Regions from separate parts of the Leisingera sp. ABD4_442 genome, predicted to be linked through region 1. Evidence: riboswitches for the same ligand, from Rfam matches in the RefSeq annotation. Region 1 holds a riboswitch; each other region holds the start of a gene.

The links. Region 1 has a riboswitch for cobalamin ahead of ACXAHG_RS10075 (DUF4198 domain-containing protein). Riboswitches for the same ligand answer to the same signal wherever they lie in the genome.
Region 2: another riboswitch for cobalamin. It lies ahead of ACXAHG_RS08925 (ABC transporter substrate-binding protein); the one in region 1 lies ahead of ACXAHG_RS10075 (DUF4198 domain-containing protein).
Region 3: another riboswitch for cobalamin. It lies ahead of ACXAHG_RS12440 (DUF1636 family protein); the one in region 1 lies ahead of ACXAHG_RS10075 (DUF4198 domain-containing protein).
Region 4: another riboswitch for cobalamin. It lies ahead of ACXAHG_RS17560 (hypothetical protein); the one in region 1 lies ahead of ACXAHG_RS10075 (DUF4198 domain-containing protein).

Annotation. Positions count from the first base shown of each region.
Region 1 covers NZ_JBSWYB010000010.1:16,117-18,310, reverse strand. Annotated here, with positions in the region: gene ACXAHG_RS10080 (LysR family transcriptional regulator) at 1-438, shown strand, start outside; cobalamin riboswitch at 558-772, shown strand; gene ACXAHG_RS10075 (DUF4198 domain-containing protein) at 920-1,705, shown strand; gene cbiM (cobalt transporter CbiM) at 1,716-2,194, shown strand, end outside.
Region 2 covers NZ_JBSWYB010000008.1:74,128-76,321, reverse strand. Annotated here, with positions in the region: gene ACXAHG_RS08930 (N-acetyltransferase family protein) at 17-538, opposite strand; cobalamin riboswitch at 666-858, shown strand; gene ACXAHG_RS08925 (ABC transporter substrate-binding protein) at 999-2,009, shown strand; gene ACXAHG_RS08920 (FecCD family ABC transporter permease) at 2,006-2,194, shown strand, end outside.
Region 3 covers NZ_JBSWYB010000014.1:181-2,374, forward strand. Annotated here, with positions in the region: gene cobO (cob(I)yrinic acid a,c-diamide adenosyltransferase) at 1-623, opposite strand, end outside; cobalamin riboswitch at 675-880, shown strand; gene ACXAHG_RS12440 (DUF1636 family protein) at 978-1,388, shown strand; gene cobW (cobalamin biosynthesis protein CobW) at 1,391-2,194, shown strand, end outside.
Region 4 covers NZ_JBSWYB010000028.1:44,465-46,658, reverse strand. Annotated here, with positions in the region: gene ACXAHG_RS17565 (TetR/AcrR family transcriptional regulator) at 20-640, shown strand; cobalamin riboswitch at 659-881, shown strand; gene ACXAHG_RS17560 (hypothetical protein) at 992-1,396, shown strand; gene ACXAHG_RS17555 (protein-tyrosine phosphatase family protein) at 1,527-2,072, opposite strand.

The DNA of each region.
Region 1 (2,194 bases):
CAGGTGCCGGAGCTGGAGTATTCAGAACTGTGCTGTGAGGAGCACAAGCTTTACTGCGCGCAGAAGCATCCTTTGTTTGCTGTACCGGACAGTGAAATCAGTCTTGAAACCATCGGGCAGTATCCGTTGTGCCAGCGCTCTTATGACATGCTGGTTTCACCGAAACTTGGATCGCCGGAACCAACGGCGGTTGTGGCCAACATGGAGGCCATGGCGATGCTCATTGAAACCGGTCATTTTCTGGGGCCGCTGCCCACACATTTTGCCTGCAGGCGGGTTGCAGACGGCAGGTTTCGGGAAATCAGGAACAGCCAAATGCAATGGACCTCAACCTTTTATCTCGCAACGCGCCGTGTTCATGTGCTGAGACATGCCGTGGAGCTGTTCGCCCAAGACCTGCAGAACGCTTGCCTTGCTGAAAGCAAGCCGCAGGCATGAGGCAAGACGAAGCACGTCTGCTTGCCGGCTGCAAACTTACAGAAGGAGACAGTGCCTGCAGCGCCGGTGCGGTCAGGTGAACGTGTTACGATTCTCTTGACTCAGAAAATCCGTTTTGCCATTCAGCCAAAGTGACCGGTTCCGCGAGTGTTTCAATGCGCAGCGGAAGAAATAGGGAACACGGTGCGGCGTACCCAAAAGGGACCAAATCCGTGACTGCCCCCGCAACTGTGAGCGGTGAGTGACGCTGAACATGCCACTGGGAACTGTCCCGGGAAGGCCAGCCGAACCAGGACCCGCGAGTCAGGAGACCTGCCGGACGCGAGGAATGGGACTCTGCTTGCAGAGGCCCTCTCTTCTTTTTCAAACCGGACGCCGGGGTGCGCGTCTGGCCCGGGCGTTGTTTCGACAATTCCGTGCCGCTACTCCCCGTTGTTCATTCCTGATTGCAGGTGCGCCTGCGTCGTCGAATGAGGACGAAATGAAACTGAACTACCTGGCCGCTGCTCTGGCCGTTTCCCTGCCGGTTACCGCATCGGCGCATTTCCAGCTGAACTACACTGAACAAGCGCTGATCGAGAAGCCCGGCGATGTCCCGATGGGCCTGGTGTTCTGGCACCCGATGGCGAACGGCCATGCGATGGACATGGGCAAGCCGGAAGAGTTTTTCATGATCCACAAGGGTGAGAAGACCGACCTGACGGACCGCCTGGAGCTCGCCACCTTCAAGGGCGTTGAAAACGAAGCCTCGGCCTATAAGGCCTCGGTGCCGGTGAAACGCTCGGGCGACTATGTCGTGGTGACCGTGCCCGCGCCTTACTACGAGGAAAGCGAGGACATCTACATCCAGCAGATCGCCAAGGTCGTGCTGAACCGCAACACCCTGCCCACCGACTGGGACCAGCCGGTTGGCCTGGCCACCGAGATCCTGCCGCTGAACAAACCCTACAACGTCATCGTCGGCTCCACCTTCTCGGGTCAGGTTCTGGCCGACGGCAAGCCGGTTGCCGGTGCCGAGATCGAGATCGAATTCATGGCGGCTGAGCCGGATCTCGAGAAATTCTCCACCACCAGCCCGACCGTGGGCGAGATGCCGGGTGGTGCGATTGTTGCCATCGCCGACCAGAACGGCGTGTTCTCCTTCGGTATCCCGAAAGCGGGCTACTGGGGCTTTGCGGCTCTGGGCTCGGGCCCGGCGACCGAGCATGAGGGTAAGGAACTCAGCCAGGATGCTGTGCTGTGGATCCACGCTGAAGAGCTGAAGTGAGACTGACCCCATGCATATCGTAGACGGCGCACTGTCGAACCCGGTTGTGATCGGCGGCGCGGTTGCCGCCGTCGGCGGTATTGCCATGGGTCTGCGCAGCCTGCCGCTGGAGCGTATTCCGGCGGCGGGGGTGCTTTCGGCCAGTTTCTTTGTGGCCTCGCTGATCCATGTCCCGATCGGTCCCAGTTCGGTTCACCTGATCCTGAACGGGCTGGCCGGGCTGGTGCTGGGCTGGGCCGCCTTCCCGGCCCTATTTGTCGGCCTCTTGCTGCAGGCGGTGTTCTTTGGTTTTGGCGGGCTGACCGTCTTGGGCGTGAACGCTGTGAACATTGCCTTGCCAGCGGTTCTGGTCGGATTGATTTTCCGGCCGCTGCTGGCGCGCGGCTCGCCGCTGCAAGGGGCGGTCTGGGGCGGCATCGGCGGCGGGCTGGCGATTGCTCTGACGACGCTTGCCGTGGCAGTGTCGCTGATGCTGTCCGGCGACGAGTT
Region 2 (2,194 bases), on a different contig from region 1:
GGGGTAGGCCGCGGTTTTAGAGCGGGAGTTGGGAGAGATCCGGCCAAGTGACTGTAACGCTGGGGATCAGGGTCCCGAAAACATCCAATTCCAGCGTGCCGGTCTCCTGGCCGTTCAGCCCTGCATAAAACGCCCGTGCCCGCTGATTGGATTGAAACACAGTCAGGGACAGGCTGCGCTGGTCCTTGGAAAGCAACTGTTGCACCGCGGCCCGGAACAGGCTGCTGCCAGCACCTGACCCCTGTGCCGCCGGAGAGACATGCAGATTGTCCAGATAGGGTTCCGGCCGGCACCAGACGGCGCAAAAACCAAGCAGCCCGGCGGGGTGTCCGGCGTGTTCCGCGATCAAGAGAATATCCCCCGGTTCCGGCCGGTAAGCCTGCCATTTGCGCAAAAGCTGGCTGCTAATCTCCCCGTGCAGCCGCGCCTGCGGGAAATCACCGGCATAGGCGGACTGCCAGCTCTCTGTATGCAAGGCAGCGATTTGCGGCAGGTCAGCTGCCGCAGCGGAACGGATATGGAGACGGGGCCGGGTCATACGGCTCACAGGATACCAATAAGATCGCATCACTCAATGGCCGGTAGACGCCACCGGGGGCGAAGATGTTTTGCCCGCAGGATTGTGGCAGGGACCGCAACTTTTTCTTGCCGCAACGGAAGCGATGCGCTACGGGCGATTTACCGGTCCCGAAAGGGCTAAGAGGGAATCCGCGGCGCCAACCGGCGCCAAACGGAACTGCCCCCGCAACTGTAGGCGGCGAGTGCTGCGCCATGATGTCACTGGACCTCAACGGCCCGGGAAGACGGCGCAGGCAATGACCCGCCAGTCAGGAGACCTGCCGGTGAAAACTGAAGCACACCGGACGGGGTTGTCCGGGGAGGTTGCCGGTAAGATGCGCCGCCGCTGGACGGTGACGCGATGGGGGGCTGACCTCCTGCCTTAGCGGTCAATACCCTTTCACCCGTTCTCCGGTCATTGACACATGGAGATCGAAATCATGTTTCTGCGTTCCGGCCTGATGGGCCTTTCTTTCGTTGCTGCTGCACAGGCTGCCGCCGCCAGCGAAAACTTTCCGCTGACCATTCAGAACTGCGGCGAGACCGTCACATTCGAGGCGCCGGTTGCCTCCTCCGTGACCGTCGGCCAGGCCGCCACCGAAGTGCTTTATGCGCTGGGCCTGGGCGAAAAGGTGCTGGGCACCTCGGTCTGGTTCAACGATGTGCTGCCCGAATATGCTGAGCTGAACGACAAGGTCGAACGCCTGGCAGACAACGACCCGAGCTTTGAAAGCGTGGTGGCCAAGCGCCCCGGTCTGGTCGCGGCACAGTATGAATGGCATGTCGGCCCCGAAGGTATCGTTGCCAAGCGCGAGCAGTTCCATGACCTCGGCATCCCGACCTATGTGATGCCCGCGGATTGCGTCGGCAAAGACAACACCACCGGCGGTGACGGCACGAGGACCCAGATGTTCACCACCGAGAGCCTTTACCAGGGCATCGAGGAACTGGCGGCGATCTTTGGCGAGGCTGAAAAGGGCGCAGAACTGGTTGCCGACTACAAGGCGCGCGAAGCCGCTGCTGTTGCCAAGGCGCAGGAGGTTGCACTGGACGGCGCCTCCGCCGTGTTTTGGTTCTCTTCGCCGGAAATGGAGAGCGATCCATTTGTGGCCGGCCAGAAGGGCGCGCCGGGCTACATGATGCAGCAGCTGGGCCTGAAGAACGTCATCGAAACGGACGAGGAATGGCCGACCGTTGGCTGGGAAACCATCGCCAAGGCGAACCCGACGGTGATCGTGATTGCCCGCATGGACCGCCGCCGCTTTGCCGCGGATGACTACGAGAAAAAGCTGGACTTCCTGCGCAATGACCCGGTCGCCAGCCAGATGGACGCGGTCAAGAACAACCGTATCGTGGTGATGGATGCCCAGGCCATGGATGCCACCATCCGCGCGATCCCGGCGCTGGAGGACCTGGCAGCTGAACTCAGCGCGATCGGCAACGGCGAATGAGCGCAGCCGCCGCACTAGCGTGGCAAAGCGTCCGGGGCGCTTGCCTGGCTTTGCCGGTGCTGGCTGCGGCGGTTCTGGCAGGCGCAATGATCGGCGAGACCGCGCTTGCGCCTGACCTTGTCCTGTCGGTTCTGGCCAACAAGCTGGCGGGTGCTGGGCTGCCGGTGGATCCGGTGGATCAGGGC
Region 3 (2,194 bases), on a different contig from region 1:
CCCTTCTGCGCCTTCACCCCGGCGCGGAACGGGTGTTTGATCTGGCCCATCTCGGTCACCAGATCGGCGATCTCGATCAGCTCCTCCTTGGCGTTGCGCCCCGTCAGCACCACATGGGTCATCGGCGGTTTCTGCTCCACCAGGAACTCCAGCACCTCCTCAAGGTCCAGATATTCATAGCGCAGCGCGATGTTGATCTCATCCAGCAGCACCATGGTGTTGCGCTCGTCCAGGATCATCTCCTTGGCCTTCTCCCAGCCCTTCTGGGCGGCAGCGATATCACGCGCCTTGTCCTGGGTCTCCCAGGTAAAGCCCTCGCCCATCGCGTAGAACTGGCAGAGATCGCTGAAGTTCTCCTCGATCAGAGTGCGTTCGCCGGTCTGCCAGGCGCCCTTGATGAACTGCACCACCGCAGACGGCATCCCATGGGCAATGCAGCGCATGATCATGCCAAAGCCCGATGAGGATTTTCCTTTGCCCGGCCCGGTGTGGACGATGATCAGTCCCTTCTCGCCCTCCTTGGTCTTCATCATCCGGTCGCGCGCGGCCTTCTTCTTAGCCATCTTCGAGGCGTGACGGGCGGCTTCTTCTTCTGAAATGCCGGTTTCAGACTTTTCGCTCATAGGGGCTCTCCAGCTGTTTGACCCCATGTCTTGACAAAGAAGCCCGCCATAGCGCAAGGGGGTTCCGCTGGTTCCTGTGAAAACAGGCGAAGAGGGAATGTGAAGGCCTGCTCAGGCTGAAGCACAGCCGCCCCCGCGACCGTGACCGGATGAGGCCGCCATGCCACTGGGAGATATCCCGGGAAGGCAGGATGGCCGGCAAGGCGAACGCCTTGGCATCCGCAAGCCGGGAGACCTGCCAGCGACGACGAGATCAACGGGCAGACGGGGTGTTCTGCAACCGGGTGAGGGGCTGGCACGACACTGCCCCTTTCTGGCCATCCCGCACGCCCTGCCGCGACAGGAGACGCGCTGATGGCTGACGATATGGCAGGCAAGACTGCCAGCACCCAGGGACCGGTCACGCTGACCGTTTGCCTCACCTGCCGCCGCGAGGGCGCCGATCCCGAGGCCGCACGCCCCGGCGCCATCCTGCACGCAGCGCTGGAAGAGGCCGGAATGCCCGAAGGCGTCCGTTTGCGGGGCGTGGAATGCCTGTCCTCCTGCAAACGCGGCTGCGCTGTTGCGCTGGTCGGCGGCGAAGAACGCTGGACCTATGTCTATGGCGACCTGGACCCAGACCAGCATGTCCCCGAGATCCTGGAAGGCGCAGCCGCCTATGCCGCCACCGCTGACGGCGTCGTGCCCTGGCGCGAGCGCCCGCAGACCTTCCGCAAGCAATCCGTTGCCCGCATCCCGCCGGCCAAGTTCTTCTCCCAGGAGTAAACATGAGCGACCTCAATAAGATCCCCGTCACCGTCATCACCGGCTTCCTCGGTGCAGGCAAGACCACCCTGATCCGCCACCTGATGCAGAACCCGCAGGGCAAGCGCCTGGCGGTTGTGGTGAACGAGTTCGGCACCGCCGGTGTCGACGGCGACATCCTGAAATCCTGCGCCGATGACAATTGCCCGGCCGAAAACATCATGGAGCTGGCAAACGGCTGCATCTGCTGCACCGTGGCCGATGACTTCATCCCCACCATCGAGCAGCTGATGGACCTGCCGGAAAAGCCGGATCACATCGTGATCGAAACCTCCGGCCTGGCCCTGCCCAAACCGCTGCTGAAAGCGTTTGACTGGCCCGCGATCCGCTCGCGCATCACCGTTGACGGCGTGATTGCGCTGGCCGATGCAGAGGCCGTTGCCAAAGGCCAGTTCGCCCCCGATCTGGACGCGGTTGCCGCCCAGCGCGAAGCAGATGAGAGCCTGGACCACGAAACTCCGCTCAGCGAAGTCTTCGAAGACCAGGTCTCCTGCGCCGACATCGTGCTTCTGTCCAAGGCCGACCTGGCCGGCGACGAAGGCGTCGAGAAGGCCCGCGCCGTGATCGAGGCCGAGGCGCCGCGCAAGCTGCCGATCCTGCCGATGAGCGAAGGCGTCATCGACCCGCGCATCATCCTAGGGCTCGAGGCGGCTGCCGAGGACGATCTGGACGCCCGCCCCAGCCACCACGACGGCCATCACGACCACGAGCATGACGATTTTGAAAGCATCGTTGTCGAAATGGGCGAAGTCTCCGATCCGGAAGCG
Region 4 (2,194 bases), on a different contig from region 1:
ATGCTGTCAACCTGCCGTCATGACTGACGTGACGACACCTTCTGCCGCCCCGGACGGCCCCGTCCCCACCCGCGAGCGGCTGCTGCGCGCGGCTGCCGGGCTGTTCCGCAACAAGGGCTACAGCGGCACCGGCCTGGCAGAATTGCTGGCCGCGGCGGAGGCGCCCAAGGGCTCGCTCTACCACCATTTCCCAAACGGCAAATCGGACCTTGCGCTGGCCGCAGCGGACTGGGCATCAGAGCAGATGCAAGCACTGATCGACGCTTCCTTCACCCCTGCGCCGACCTTTCAGGACGGCGCCAAGACGGTCTGCTACAAACTGGCGAAACTGTTCGACAAACAGGGCAAATGGAGCGGCTGCCCGGTCTCTGCCACCCTGTTCGAAGGGCCGGAGAACGAGGCTTTCCACCAGCACGCCGCCAAGCTGTTCGAGGGCTGGATCACCGGGACCGCAGCCCATGCCCGGCGCCTGGGCCTGCCTGAGGCTGAGGCCCGCGCCGCTGCCGAGAATTTCTATATCCTGCTGCAAGGCGGCTGGCAGCTGGCCCGGGTGCGGCGCGATTCGGATGTGATCCGGGGGCTGCACCTGCAGATGCACAGACCCCAGCCAAACCCAATGCAGCTGCAGAAAAACGATTGACGACTCAGGGATCCAACCGCTACCGATTGTGGCGATGGTTCCCGCGCCACAGAATCTTGTGTCCGGGATGAAAAGGGAACACGGTGCGGCCCCGCCCTGCGCAAGGCCAATTCCGCGACTGCCCCCGCAACTGTAAGCGGCGAGCGACCCCGATAGAGCCACTGGCCCTCAAAGAGGCCGGGAAGGATCGGGAAAGCTGCGACCCGCAAGTCAGGAGACCTGCCATCGGATATGAAACTCGAACCCGGGCGGGGTGTCCGGACAGGGTCTGATGGCACCGCGGGGCTTTCCGCTTTCTCATCCGGTCTCTTGTCCCCAGAACTCCCCGCACCACGCGCGGAGGGCGCAAACATGATGTGGACGGACCAGACGCATTTCTATGCGGCAACGGATTGCAAATACCTCGGGAAACCCTGCCCCGCGGCAGAGCGGATGATCGCCAAGCTGGCCGAGGCGATGACCAAGGCCAAGCCGCTGACCCAGGAGGATTTTGAAATCACTGGCACCAGCGCGCTGGACGGCTGCCCGCGCAACTGCCCGGCGCAGTTCGTAGCCAGCCATGACCGGATCCGGCTGTTCTGCGGTGTCGGGGAGGACGCGCCGCGTGAGGGGCTGGACCGGTTTGCCGATGCGATCCTCAGCCGCGACGGCACCGGCTTTGCTGCCTCGAAACTGGACGCCCGCCCTTGCGCGCTGATGGAGGCGCTGCCGAAAACGGCAGAGGCGCATCAGGCAGAGCAGATGCTGGCGCTATAAGAATTCCAGACTGCAAGTGATCCGCCCGGCGGCACCGCCGGGCAGCGCCCGCCCCTCCCCGTCAAACCAAAGGTTTGCCTCCGGCAAAACGGGAGGACGCTTCGCACCCACCCAGGGTCAGGCGCGGCCCTCAGTGTTTGACACCCTGCCCTGCGCAGGCCCAATCCAGCTGCGCCTCAGTCTCCACCGCACAGGGCCGCACCGAGCGCAGCCGCGCCAGCGCCTGGACCGGGTCCTCGCCGCAGTCGATCATCAGCCGCAGCACCGCCATGCCGGAGCGCCCGCAGCCGCCCTTGCAATGCACCAGCACCCGTCCGCCGCCTGCCAGCGCCTGCCGCGCCGACTGGCTGGCGGCGGCCCATTTTGCATTCACTGCCGGTGGCGGCACCTGGAAATCCGGCACCGGCAAATGCAGCCAGCGGCAGGCCATGCTTTGGATGTCGACGCCCAGCCGCGGCACTCCGGCGGCCACATGCTCGGCCTCGGTGGTCATCGAGATCACCAGCCCCGGCTTCCATTGATAGATCTGGATCAGGTCGCTGCGGTAATCGCCGGCGCCGCCCGGCAGCCGGCACAGCGCCAGAATGCCGCCGCCCGCTGACAGCGCGTGGATGGTCAGGCCGGCCTGCGCGGCAGTCTCCTGCACCGCTGGCTTTGAAGTGTCTTCAGTTTGCATACCGCCTCCCTGGACGCCGCGCCCCTGCACTTCCCCCGCATTTCCCCCTTCCCTCCAGACTAGCCGCTAACCGCAGAAAGCCAAAGCGCTTTTGCAGCCCTGGCTTTGCTGCCTTCTGCGGT